DNA from 3 places in the Neobacillus sedimentimangrovi genome. Region 3 is predicted to be linked to each of the others. Evidence: predicted binding sites of a transcription regulator. Region 3 holds the regulator's gene; each other region holds the start of a gene.
What was found. The regulator LexA, encoded in region 3, represses DNA repair genes until DNA is damaged. The targets are predictions, from matches to a motif close to CGAACATATGTTCG.
Positions count from the first base shown of each region.

Region 1 (4,296 bases), on a different contig from region 3:
CTATGCACCAGTTTACGACATTCAAATTACGTATAAAAAACCTTTACGATATGGCGATCAAGCGTTTGTAAAGACTTGGGTTCAATATAACGATGGTATTAAGACAATTTACGGTTATAAGATAATAAATGCGAATGAGGAAGTATGTGCGGAAGGGACATCCACTCACATTATAGTAAAAAAAGAATCGTTCAAGCCGACTTCCTTCAAAAAGGCTTTTCCAGAATGGTTTAGGAAGTATGAGGAAGTGAAGATGAAATAAGGCACACTTGATCCTTTTCAAGTGTGCCTTTGATTTTATAGAGGAAGAATCATATTTGCATGAATAAATAAAAGACAAACAATCAATGAATGTAGAATCATGGAAGGGAAAATGTTTCTTGTTTTCATGGTTATAATACTAAAAAGAAATCCTAAAAACACAAATAAGAAAGTCATTTTCATTGAAGTGCCAAACATAGTTGTGTTGATCGCAAAAGCAATACTTGCTACTATCACACCAGTAAGTTTATTGGATATTTGTATAAAAATCGGAAGAAAGATGCCCCTCCATAAAACTTCATGCACAAACGCATAAAGAATGGAGACAAGAATTGTGATGAAAAATGTACTCCATACCGTCGATATTTTTGTAGTTATATGTGGAATATACAAAATGAATAACAAGGTAATAAAAAATAAACAAGCTAGAATGAGTCGATTGATAAGGGAGGAAGGCTGTTCTCTTTTCTTTAATCTTCGTTTATAGCTATAGGAATTCATTTTATAATGAAATTGTTTTAAAACATATATAACCATTAATAGCGGTAAGAACAAAAGTAATTGGTCAGCAATGACTAACATCATCGGGGAAATGCGAAAGCCTTCGAGGAAACTGGAAATATAACCCACTGCTAAATTCCCGAGAAAAAATGAAATCATCATCCATATAACGACTCTTTTTTCTTCATTGAAAAATGGGATCGATAGGAAAGAAGAAATGAGCAAGATAAAAAACAGTGAATATAAACCTCTTGTAAAAAGAAAAGTCATAACGGTAAAAAGTAAACAAATGAAAATCCCAAGAAAATTTTTTTGTTTCATTACCAATTACTCTCCATCTTTCTTACCATCATTATAGCAAATATCAAAGGATGAAAGAAATAGAACAATTGATGATGACTTTCTATAAATGATAAAAAATGGCTATAAAAAGAACCATAGAGATTCTTTTTATAGCCATTTAATTTTTGGTTCGGTTTTATTAATGATTCGGTTAATATTGGCACGGTGGCGGTAAATGACAAAGCTGGCTAATAAAGATACAACAATTAATAATGGGATATCCCATCCTTGGAAAAATCCAGTTGTTAAAACATAGAGAACAGCGACTCCACCTGCGATCATTGAAGATAAGGAAACATATTTTGTAATATAAAGGCTAACAAAGAAGGAGGCTAACAATGTAATAAACAAAAATGGTGCATAAAATAATAAGACTCCCCCAGAAGTAGCCACTGCTTTCCCACCACGAAACCCGGCAAATATCGGGTAGGTATGTCCTAATACAGCGAGCACACCAGGGATTAATGGATGTAAATCAATGGCGAAAAGGTTAGGCAAGGCGGCTGCTAGCGTCCCTTTCAAAATATCTGCCAATGTAACAGTTAAACCCGCTTTTACCCCAAGTGTACGAAACGTATTTGTTCCTCCTAAATTACCACTACCATGCTGCCTAATATCCGTTTTATAAAAAACTTTTCCGATAATGAGTCCAGATGGAATCGAACCTAGTAAATAGGCTAGAACTAATACGACAATCATTTCAATCATGAAAAATTACTCCTTCAAATAATAAAGTTATTCTTCTATTATATCCGTTTGGATGGAAAGAGAAAATATCTGATTTCATAGGAGTTTAGATTTATGACTACAGTTCGATCGTAAGCGTTTTATTATATATTTTTTATTGGTAATTGGTACAATATAAGAAAATCATTTGTTATAGGAGTGATAATTATGGCAATTGAAAATCCAAGTCTAGAAGAAATCGGAGAAATTTTAAAAAAGGCAAAACGAATTGCTGTTGTAGGTTTAAGCGATAACCCTGCACGTACCTCTTATCAGGTTTCAGAAGTAATGCAAAAAGCCGGCTATGAAATTATTCCTGTAAACCCGACCATCGAAGAATCGCTTGGAGTAAAGGCTGTTGCTTCATTAAAGGATATCGAAGGACCCGTTGATATCGTCAATGTTTTTCGTCGTTCTGAGCAGCTGTATGATGTGGCAAAAGAATTTGATGAGATTGATTGCAATGTTTTTTGGGCTCAACAAGGGCTTGTTAATGAAGAGGCTTATCATTTTCTTAAAGAAAAAGGGTATACGGTAATTATGGATCGTTGTATTAAAGTCATGCATGCCTTAACGAAATAATGGTTAATAGAGCTGCTGAAAAATAGCAGCTTTTTTGTTTTTTAGGCAATTGTGCAATGGGATTTTTGTTATCTATTCCAAGTCCATATTTGCCAAATCAAAATAAATCTATAAAATAAAGCATAGACACTGAAAGTACATATGATAAAATAAACTTCGAACATATAAACTTCGAACATTTGTTCTAATACATATAAATAAAAGGAAAATCCACTTTTATAATGAATGAAATAATATTGAGTATGATTAAGTAGAAGTGTGTTTCTTTTTGCAAGGATGAAAGGGGTATTTGAGTGGCACAAAAACAACAAACATTTGATTTTATTGAATACAACGATGATGCCATACAGGTGCTTGAGGGCCTTGAAGCAGTAAGGAAACGCCCTGGAATGTACATAGGTAGCACGGATTCTAGAGGTCTTCACCATCTCGTCTATGAGATTGTCGATAACTCTGTGGACGAGGCGCTTGCAGGATTCGGGGATCATATCATCGTAAAAATTCATAAAGATAATTCCATCAGTGTGGCTGACAAAGGACGTGGAATGCCAACTGGTATGCATAAATTAGGAAAACCTACACCTGAAGTGATTCTTACTGTCCTTCATGCTGGTGGAAAGTTTGGACAAGGTGGTTACAAGACAAGTGGCGGGTTGCATGGTGTAGGTGCCTCTGTTGTCAATGCCTTATCGGAATGGCTAGTCGTAACCATTAAAAGAGACGGTTTTGTCTATGAACAACGTTTCGAAAATGGAGGAAAGCCGGTAACGACGCTTGAAAAAATCGGTAAAACCAATCAAACCGGAACAACCATTCATTTCAAACCAGACGCTAGTATTTTTTCAACTACCACCTTTAATTTTGAAACATTAGGGGAAAGGTTGAGAGAATCGGCTTTTCTATTAAAAGGACTAAAAATTGAAATCATTGATGAACGTCATGATTTGCATGAAGTATTCCATTATGAGAATGGAATTGAAGCGTTCGTTGCTTATTTAAATGAGGAAAAGGATGTCATCCATCCAGTCGTTAGTTTTGAGGGTTCGCAAAATGGTATCGAAGTAGAATTTGCCTTCCAATTTAATGATGGGTATTCGGAAAATGTTTTATCCTTCGTTAATAATGTTCGTACAAAAGATGGTGGAACCCATGAGGTTGGGGCCAAAACAGCCATGACGAGGGTTATGAATGATTATGCCCGTAAAGTAGGTTTGTTGAAAGAAAAAGACAAAAATTTAGAAGGGGCAGACATCCGCGAAGGTTTATCCGCCATTATTTCCGTACGTATTCCTGAAGAGCTGTTGCAATTCGAGGGACAAACAAAAGGAAAGTTAGGAACAAGTGAAGCACGTTCTGCTGTCGATGCTGTAGTTTCCGAGCATCTTTCCTATTATTTGGAGGAAAATCCGGACATAAGCACCCTGCTTATTAAAAAGGCGATTAAAGCCTATCAAGCCCGTGAAGCGGCAAGAAAAGCGAGAGAGGATGCGAGAAGTGGGAAAAAGCGAAAGCGTTCAGAAACTTCTCTATCCGGTAAATTGACACCAGCCCAATCAAGAAATCCGCAAAAAAATGAACTTTATTTAGTGGAAGGTGACTCAGCAGGAGGATCCGCCAAGCAAGGACGAGATCGACGATTCCAAGCAGTCCTGCCATTACGAGGTAAAGTCATCAATACGGAAAAAGCGAAGCTATCCGATATTTTTAAAAATGAAGAAATCAATACTATTATCCATGCGATCGGGGCTGGAGTTGGAGCGGATTTTAATCTTGAGGATGTTAACTATGACAAAATTATCATCATGACCGATGCTGACACAGATGGAGCTCATATTCAGGTTCTGCTATTAACATTCTTTTATCGATATATGAAACCGCTTGTGG
Region 1 covers NZ_JAAFZF010000001.1:193,475-197,770, reverse strand. Annotated here, with positions in the region: gene GZA11_RS01005 (acyl-CoA thioesterase) at 1-262, shown strand, start outside; gene GZA11_RS01000 (CPBP family intramembrane glutamic endopeptidase) at 298-1,083, opposite strand; gene plsY (glycerol-3-phosphate 1-O-acyltransferase PlsY) at 1,213-1,812, opposite strand; gene GZA11_RS00990 (CoA-binding protein) at 1,999-2,412, shown strand; gene parE (DNA topoisomerase IV subunit B) at 2,706-4,296, shown strand, end outside.
Region 1: parE (DNA topoisomerase IV subunit B) is a predicted target of LexA. The motif match lies at 2,585-2,598, and genes of this name have one in related genera.

Region 2 (4,296 bases), on a different contig from region 3:
TTCATTTCTTCGTTCACGAACCTCACGTTCTGCTTCAGTTCGAAGCTTGTGAATTTCATCCTTTGCTTCTAGCAGAGCTTCCTTTTTAAGCGACTCTGCATCGCGTTTAGCATCTTCTAGAATTTGCTCTGCAGCATTTCTAGCACCTGCAATTTTTGCTTCAGCAATGGATCTACGAATAAAATAGCCAACAACGGCACCGACGATAAGGCCAAGCAAAATGGAGAGGATCGTATTTGGTTCCATCGTTCCACCTCCTCTTGCTATGAACTTTTGTTACATTTTAAGTGTCGGCATGTACATTGTTTAGACTCAACATACAGCAAGCACTAAGGCTTTTTCGCAATAAAATATTACTAAAATGTAAAATATACATGTCCATTGTAAAGGTGGGAATATTGATTGTCAAGGTTTACTCAAAATCCCAGTTTGAAATATTTCGAAAAAACAAATTGTGAGTTATCGGAATTTGTTGTATATTTATTAATATTATCAAATAAATATACAATTATAAAATAGAGCAAAGCCTGACAATAGACTTTGCTCTTAAAATTAATCTAATAACTCGAATTGCTCATCTTCTTCTATCTCAGAAACCGTTTTTATTCCGTCCAAACCATAATGTTCGCGAATTTGTTGAGCTATTTCATTACGGACATCAGGGTTTTCCTTCAAGAAGAGCTTAGCATTTTCACGTCCTTGTCCAAGTCTCTCATCATTATAAGAGTACCATGAACCGCTCTTTTGAATGATATCCAATTCCGAGCCTAAATCGATGATTTCTCCTTCTTTAGATATACCTTCTCCATACATAATATCTACTTCAGCAGTACGGAAAGGAGGAGCTACTTTATTTTTTACCACTTTAATTTTAGTTTTGTTTCCGACCATGTCATTCCCTTGTTTTAACTGCTCTGCACGGCGGACTTCAAGACGGACTGTGGAATAGAACTTCAATGCGCGTCCCCCAGGTGTCGTCTCAGGGTTACCAAACATAACTCCAACCTTTTCACGGATTTGGTTGATAAAGATAGCAATCGTTTTCGATTTATTGATCGCACCTGACAGTTTACGAAGGGCTTGGGACATTAATCGGGCTTGCAATCCAACATGAGAGTCTCCCATTTCTCCTTCGATTTCTGCTTTTGGAACTAGGGCGGCTACAGAGTCGATAACGATAATATCGACAGCACCGCTCCGCACTAGAGCTTCTGCGATCTCAAGTGCCTGTTCTCCTGTATCAGGCTGAGATAATAATAATTCATCAATATTAACACCTAATTTTTGGGCATAAGTCGGGTCTAGAGCATGCTCCGCATCAATAAATGCTGCCTGCCCGCCTTGTGCTTGGACTTCTGCAATGGCATGCAGAGCAACAGTAGTCTTACCAGAGCTCTCTGGTCCATAGATTTCGATAATCCGTCCCCTAGGGTATCCCCCGACCCCAAGTGCTGCATCAAGTGCTAGGGAGCCGCTTGGAACCGTCGAAATTTTTGTTTCCTGCTGTTCTCCCATTTTCATGATGGAACCTTTACCGAATTGTTTTTCTATTTGTTTTAATGCCATTTCTAAGGCAGCCTTGCGGTCACTCACAAATAGTTCCTCCTTTTATAAATAAATGAAAATTTATTTCTTAATTCAAAGAACCTATTAATAATATAACCTCTTTTTTACCATTTGTCGAGGAAAAACACGAACGTTTATTCGACCAATTTCCAGTCTGTTAATATTGAAAAATTGAACATGTTGATCTATATAAAATAATTTTCTAATGAATTTTGAGATAATAATGGCATTTTGCTCCAATGTCAGAAAATTATCATGGTCCAACAAGTCGACTACTGTCACAAAAAAATACAGGACACCTAAATAGCGTCCTGTAATTCTCTCAAATATTTTAACAAGAAATAACAGCCGTATCTTACAGCCCGATTCCGGTTCGCTCCCCGCGAACCACTTAATTTTATTTTTTCAACAATGGATGGTCTTCCTTTTAAGGCAATCCCTATAAAAATAGTACCGACTGGCTTCCCTTCCAATTCATCCGGGCCTGCCACACCTGTAAAACTAATTCCAATATCTGTCCCAAAGATTTTCATAACATTTTCCGCGAGTTCACGTGCACACTCCTCGCTGACTGACCCATACGTCTCAAGCGTTTCTTGCTTAACTTGTACAATATCCCGCTTGATCTCATTGGAGTAACAGACAATTCCACCTTTGAATATGGAACTAGCCCCAGAAATAGAGGTGATCTCCTGCTGGAATAGCCCACCAGTTAAACTTTCAGCAGAGGTAATCGTCCATTTCCTTTCTTTTAAAACATTAGCTAATTCAACAAATAAGGTCGTATTTTCATAGCCATAAATAAACTGGCCAACTCGCTGCCTGATTTTTGCCTCCACTTCATCCAGCATGGCTTGTGCTTTCATCACATCCCTATGCTTTGCCGTAAGCCTTAAGGTTACATCCCCTTCTCCAGCTAGAGGAGCAACGGTTGGATTTTTTTGTTCATCAATAATGTCCATTATTTCTGTTTCTAATGCTGCTTCCCCAATCCCGAAAAAGCGAAGAACTCTAGAAACAATTTGTTCCTTAACTCCTGTCAGTAACGCAAGCTCCTTACTTCCATAATTCAAAAACATAGGTTCCATTTCTTTAGGAGGACCAGGAAGGAGCATATAAATATGACCGCCGGTTTTTAGCACCATTCCTGGTGCCATCCCATGATCGTTTGGCAAGACTTGAGAACCTTCCAAAATCAATGCCTGCTTCCGATTATTTTCCGTCATCACTCGGTTCGTCCGTTTGAAATACTGCTCAATTGTCTCCAATGCTTCATTATTCATAACCAGCTCGGTGCCAATGTGACGGGCAATCGTTTCTTTTGTTAAATCATCCTTTGTCGGTCCAAGTCCACCAGTAAAAATAATGATTTTTGAACGACTTTCAGCAATTTTTATCGCCGATTTTAACCGATCCGGGTTGTCACCGACGACTGTATGATAATAAACATCAATCCCAAGCCCAGCTAATTGCTGAGATAGAAAACGAGCATTTGTATTTACAATTTGGCCTAAAAGCAGTTCTGAACCAACTGCAATAATCTCAGCATTCACTGCCTTCACTCCTCAACCCAACCATTACTTTGAATTTTTTAATACATGACTGTTTTTAGCAAAATAGTCCCATCCTGACCATATAGTAAAGAATAAAGCTACCCATAATGCCAAAATGTCAAAACGGAATGGAATCATAGCAAAAATAGTATTATGTAATAATAAAGAAGAGATCGCAATAATTTGTGTCCATGTTTTAATCTTACCAAGCATGTTGGCAGCAACCACCTCCCCTTCGCCTGCAAGTAACAGCCGAAGTCCGGTAACAGCAAATTCCCTACTTATGATGATAATGACGATCCAAGAAGGAGCAGAACCTAGTTCTACAAGAACAATTAAAGCTGCTGACACAAGAAGCTTGTCCGCCAATGGGTCAAGAAATTTCCCCATATTTGTTACTAGATTGTACTTACGCGCAAAATAGCCATCCACCCAGTCAGTGGTAGAAGCTAAAATAAAAATTAATGCCCCCACAAAATGAGTAACAGGAAGATCCGCACCTAAAAGATGCATATTTCCCCAATCAAAATCATAAAGCATAATAATCAAGAATAATGGGATCAATAATATCCTTGATACAGTAATTTTATTCGGTAAATTCATTCAATTTCCTCCTAATTGATTAAGCCAAAATGCCAATATGTGTCTTTACAGAAGATGAAATAAGTATATACAACTTTGAGAATGGACTAGCATAAGTGTCACCTTGCAGCGAGATACCTTCTCTCTCCTCCCTACGATAAGTCAACATCGATTCGCCGATGGCTCATCTTGTTTCCTTTATCTCAGTAGGAGGCCACCACAAGGAAAACTTCGGCAGCATCAACATCGCACGACCGAAAGCGATAGCTTTTGGGAGGAGGCCATACACCGTTGATCAGGGTGCCTCCGCTTTTCTAATTCTAATGAGAAAATAGCCATCAATTGATGACTATTCGTTCTTTGGAACAAATTGAATCGTAATGTCCTGCCGAACTTTTTCAGCTGGGTTGATTTGATACTCCAATTTCTGATCATTCACATAAATATCGGTATCCAGTGTTCTCCCTACCACGATAAACGCTTCACTTTCACCGGTTAGATCAGCCGTATAGCTATCTGTCTCACCAGCTTTTAATGTTCCTGAATAAAAAGATTTTCCTTTTCCACTTTTAATATTTATCCAGGATTCACCTCT
Region 2 covers NZ_JAAFZF010000040.1:23,493-27,788, reverse strand. Annotated here, with positions in the region: gene rny (ribonuclease Y) at 1-246, opposite strand, end outside; gene recA (recombinase RecA) at 553-1,593, opposite strand; gene GZA11_RS12550 (competence/damage-inducible protein A) at 1,866-3,119, opposite strand; gene pgsA (CDP-diacylglycerol--glycerol-3-phosphate 3-phosphatidyltransferase) at 3,144-3,722, opposite strand; gene GZA11_RS12540 (helix-turn-helix domain-containing protein) at 4,051-4,296, opposite strand, start outside.
Region 2: recA (recombinase RecA) is a predicted target of LexA. The motif match lies at 1,694-1,707, and genes of this name have one in related genera.

Region 3 (4,296 bases):
TAACGATCTTTATTATATACGCTAGCTAGATGACGTTCTGCCATAGCCATTCCTACGGCCATTGCAATCCCCTGTCCAAGTGGACCAGTCGTCGCTTCTACACCTTCTGTATGTCCATACTCTGGATGTCCCGGTGTTTTGCTACCCCATTGACGGAATTGCTTTAAATCATCCATGGATAGATTATAACCAGATAAATGTAACATACTGTACAATAAAGCAGATCCATGACCAGCAGATAATACAAAACGGTCGCGGTTAAACCACTTAGGATTTTTTGGGTTATGGTTCATGAACCTTGTCCATAATGTATACGCCATTGGTGCAGCACCCATCGGCATTCCCGGATGTCCGGAATTCGCCTTCTCAATCATATCAATTGAGAGTGTACGAATGGTGGTTACAGATAATTCGTCAACTGTATTAAACATCAATTACATCCTTTCTTTATCACAATAGGATCTTACCTCAACATTAATATTATAGTGGAGCTTCAAATAATTCAACAAATTACAACTAGTTTTTCATATCTATACCACTTAGTTCTTAATATTGACACATGGTGTTGGAAATATGTTCGTAAAGCGTAAGCACCTAAATCAGCTAGGTGGACATGCCATGCAAATTACCATTGCCATCTTTATGATGTGCTCCAAGTGTAATCATTATAGATGAACACCCCTTAGGCATATGACTAATCATAGGTCGTGAGCGCAGGTGTCTATCCCCAAAGAGCTTTTACTCAACTATGCTCAATGTAAAAAATTATCCTATTTAAAAAAGGAATACAAATACTTGTATTCCCAGATGTTAGTGAAGCCTATTTTTTCTTCTATTTTTTATTTTTTCAGGAGTAACATCATTTCCCATCGGATCAATAATCTTTGTATTAGTGAGTGTCTCAAGCATACTTGAACGAAAAGCTGCTAAGTATTCAGCTCTTAATTTTGATTGTTCCTTAGCTTCTATTTCGGTTAAACCTTCTGTTTTTGCTTTTTTTGCCAATTCATTGATTCTAGCAATCTTTTCTTTGGATAGCATTCAAGCACATTCCTTTCAAAAACTCCTTACAATAAGAATTAATTTTACAAAAAAAGTATGAATTTGACAAGGGATATCCCTTATTCCTCTTGGCTATCCAAATATTCCTGATATCTCCTATGAACGGTTGCCTTAGATATGTTATATCCGAAGCCTCTAAGTGTGGAAGCTATTTCTGCAAACGTTAGTCCATTTGCTCTTAGCTTGTAAATTTCTTCAACCGGAACTTCTATTTTCTCACGACCGGAGTTGACACCCAGATTCTTTAGGTTTTTTTGGGGTTTATATCCTTTTTCAATTGCCCGTTTCATCCCGCGCTTAATTTTCACATTATGTAGTTTTCGTTGATATTCCTCGACCATACTTACAATCTTCAATACCATGGAATCGGAGTCTGAAAGCTGCAGCTCTCCATTATGAGCAATACAATAAAGCTTAATCCCCTCTTTTAAAATACAATGAAGGATCGCAATCTTTGCATTACCTCTACCAAGTCTTGTCTCATCCTGAATTAATACGGCTTGAACTTCCTCGTCCTTAATACGTTCTAATAATTGAAGGATCCCATCTCTATCAAAATCATATCCGCTTGCCTGTTCTTTAATAATGGAATCAATTTCAAATTGGTACCGTTTGGCAAGTTGAATGAGTTCTTCTTCCTGACGCTCTAGGGACGTTTCTTGGGTTTCCTTATTTGTACTGACACGACAATAAATGACTGCTTTCATTAAATTATTCCTCCAAAGCACTAGCTAATTGTCTTGGAGCAGGAGCTTCTTTACTAACAGGAATCATAATTTCATCTCCGGGAAAAATTTGATCTCCAACCATTTTATTATATTTTTTCACCCAATCAATAAATTCTTCATTCGATAATGTATGCTGCTCGGAATATTGCCCGGCGATTTTCAAAAGGGAATCTCCTTCTGATACAGTTACTGTGATATATTGATCCTGCGGTACCGGATTTTGTTTGAACGAAAGAATAAGTGCAAAAGTACCACTTAAAAGGAAGAGTATAATAGCATAAGAGTATTTTGACCATAGGTTATTCATCAAACCACACCTCTTACAGAATATATGTTCGTTTTTTGATGTTTTGATTATAGTACGAACATTTGTTTGATGTCAAGTAGTTTTCGAACTTATGTTTGTATACTATTGTAGAACATGTTATAATAAAGACAACATTAACCAGACGAGGTGCATTTTATCATGGTAAAAATATCAAAACGGCAGCAGGATATCCTAGACTTCATTAAAGAAGAAGTGAAACGGAAAGGATACCCTCCCTCCGTTCGGGAAATTGGTGAAGCGGTTGGACTAGCATCCAGTTCCACTGTACACGGACATTTAGCTAGATTGGAAAGTAAAGGACTAATTCGACGCGATCCTACAAAACCTAGAGCGATTGAAATATTAGAGGCGGATGAAGATGCATCTATCCCAAGGAATAACGTGATCAATGTTCCGGTCGTTGGTAAAGTTACTGCCGGACTTCCAATTACAGCCATTGAAAATGTAGAAGAATATTTCCCTCTTCCAGAAAGACTTGCACCTGCAGGAGAATCTATTTTTATGCTGGAAATTATGGGGGAAAGTATGATTGAAGCGGGAATCCTTGATGGGGATTACGTCATTGTAAAACAGCAGCAATCTGCAAACAACGGTGATATCGTTGTAGCGATGACGGAAGATAATGAAGCAACTTGCAAAAGATTTTTCAAAGAGAAAGATTATATTCGCCTCCAACCGGAAAATTCGACGATGGAGCCGATCATCTTAAAAAATGTATCCATTTTAGGAAAAGTGATTGGCGTTTATCGACAAATTCATTAATCCTACAAAAAAAGCCACGGTCTCAAATAATTGGACCATGGCTTTTTCCATCTATTAATACATTGTTAAGTATTGTTCTCTCTCCCAAGGATGTACAACGGTACGGAACATATCCCATTCGATCTCTTTCGCATCGATAAAACGCTCAAAAATATGTTCACCAAGACCATCTTTAATGACTTCATTGTTTTTCAATAATTCTAATGCTTGAGCCAATGTAGCTGGAAGATCGACAATTCCTTCCTCAATTCTTTCTTCTGGTTTCATCACATAGATGTTACGATCAACTGGTGCAGGTGGTGTAAGTTTGTTTTTAATTCCATCTAATCCTGCTTTAAGTAGAACAGCCATCGCTAGATATGGGTTCGCTGATGGGTCAACACTGCGAATTTCACAACGTGTACTCATACCACGAGAAGCTGGTATACGGATTAATGGAGAACGATTTTGTGCTGACCATGCAACATAACAAGGTGCCTCATAACCTGGAACTAAACGCTTATAGGAGTTGACAGTCGGATTAGTCACGGCAGTAAAGGATGTTGCATGTTTTAAAATACCCGCAATGAAATGGCGAGCTGTATCACTCAATTTTAAATCTGCATTTGGATCATAGAAAGCATTTTCTCCATTTTTGAATAATGATAGATTCATATGCATTCCGGAACCATTTACACCAAATAATGGTTTTGGCATGAAGGTTGCATGCAGACCATGTTTACGAGCAATCGTTTTTACTACTAGTTTAAAAGTTTGAATGTTATCACATGCAGTTAGGGCATCGGCATATTTAAAGTCGATTTCATGCTGTCCAGGCGCTACTTCGTGGTGAGATGCTTCAATTTCAAAACCCATCTCTTCAAGCTCAAGAACAATGTCACGGCGGCAATTCTCACCAAGGTCTGTTGGTGCAAGGTCAAAGTATCCACCTTTGTCATTTAACTCCAATGTTGGTTCGCCTTTTTCGTCTAATTTAAATAAGAAAAATTCAGGTTCAGGCCCAAGATTGAAATCTGTAAAGCCGAGCTCTTTCATTTCTTTTAACACACGTTTTAAGTTGTTACGAGGATCCCCTGCAAATGGTGTACCATCTGGATTATAAATATCACAAATTAAACGGGCAACCTTTCCTTTTTCAGCTGTCCATGGGAATATTACCCATGTATCTAAATCTGGATAAAGATACATATCAGACTCTTCGATACGTACAAATCCTTCAATGGAAGATCCATCAAACATCATTTTGTTGTCTAACGCTTTTTCCAATTGACTAATAGGAATTTCCACGTTTTTAATTGTTCCTAAAATATCCGTAAATTGTAGACGGATAAATTTTACATTCTCCTCTTTCGCCATCCGTAAAATATCTTCTCTTGAGTACTTAGCCATCGTACTGCCCCCCAATTTTATTAAAAA
Region 3 covers NZ_JAAFZF010000042.1:23,663-27,958, reverse strand. Annotated here, with positions in the region: gene tkt (transketolase) at 1-431, opposite strand, end outside; gene GZA11_RS12900 (DUF896 domain-containing protein) at 811-1,041, opposite strand; gene GZA11_RS12895 (YneB family resolvase-like protein) at 1,122-1,769, opposite strand; gene yneA (cell division suppressor protein YneA) at 1,774-2,097, opposite strand; gene lexA (transcriptional repressor LexA) at 2,257-2,880, shown strand; gene glnA (type I glutamate--ammonia ligase) at 2,935-4,269, opposite strand.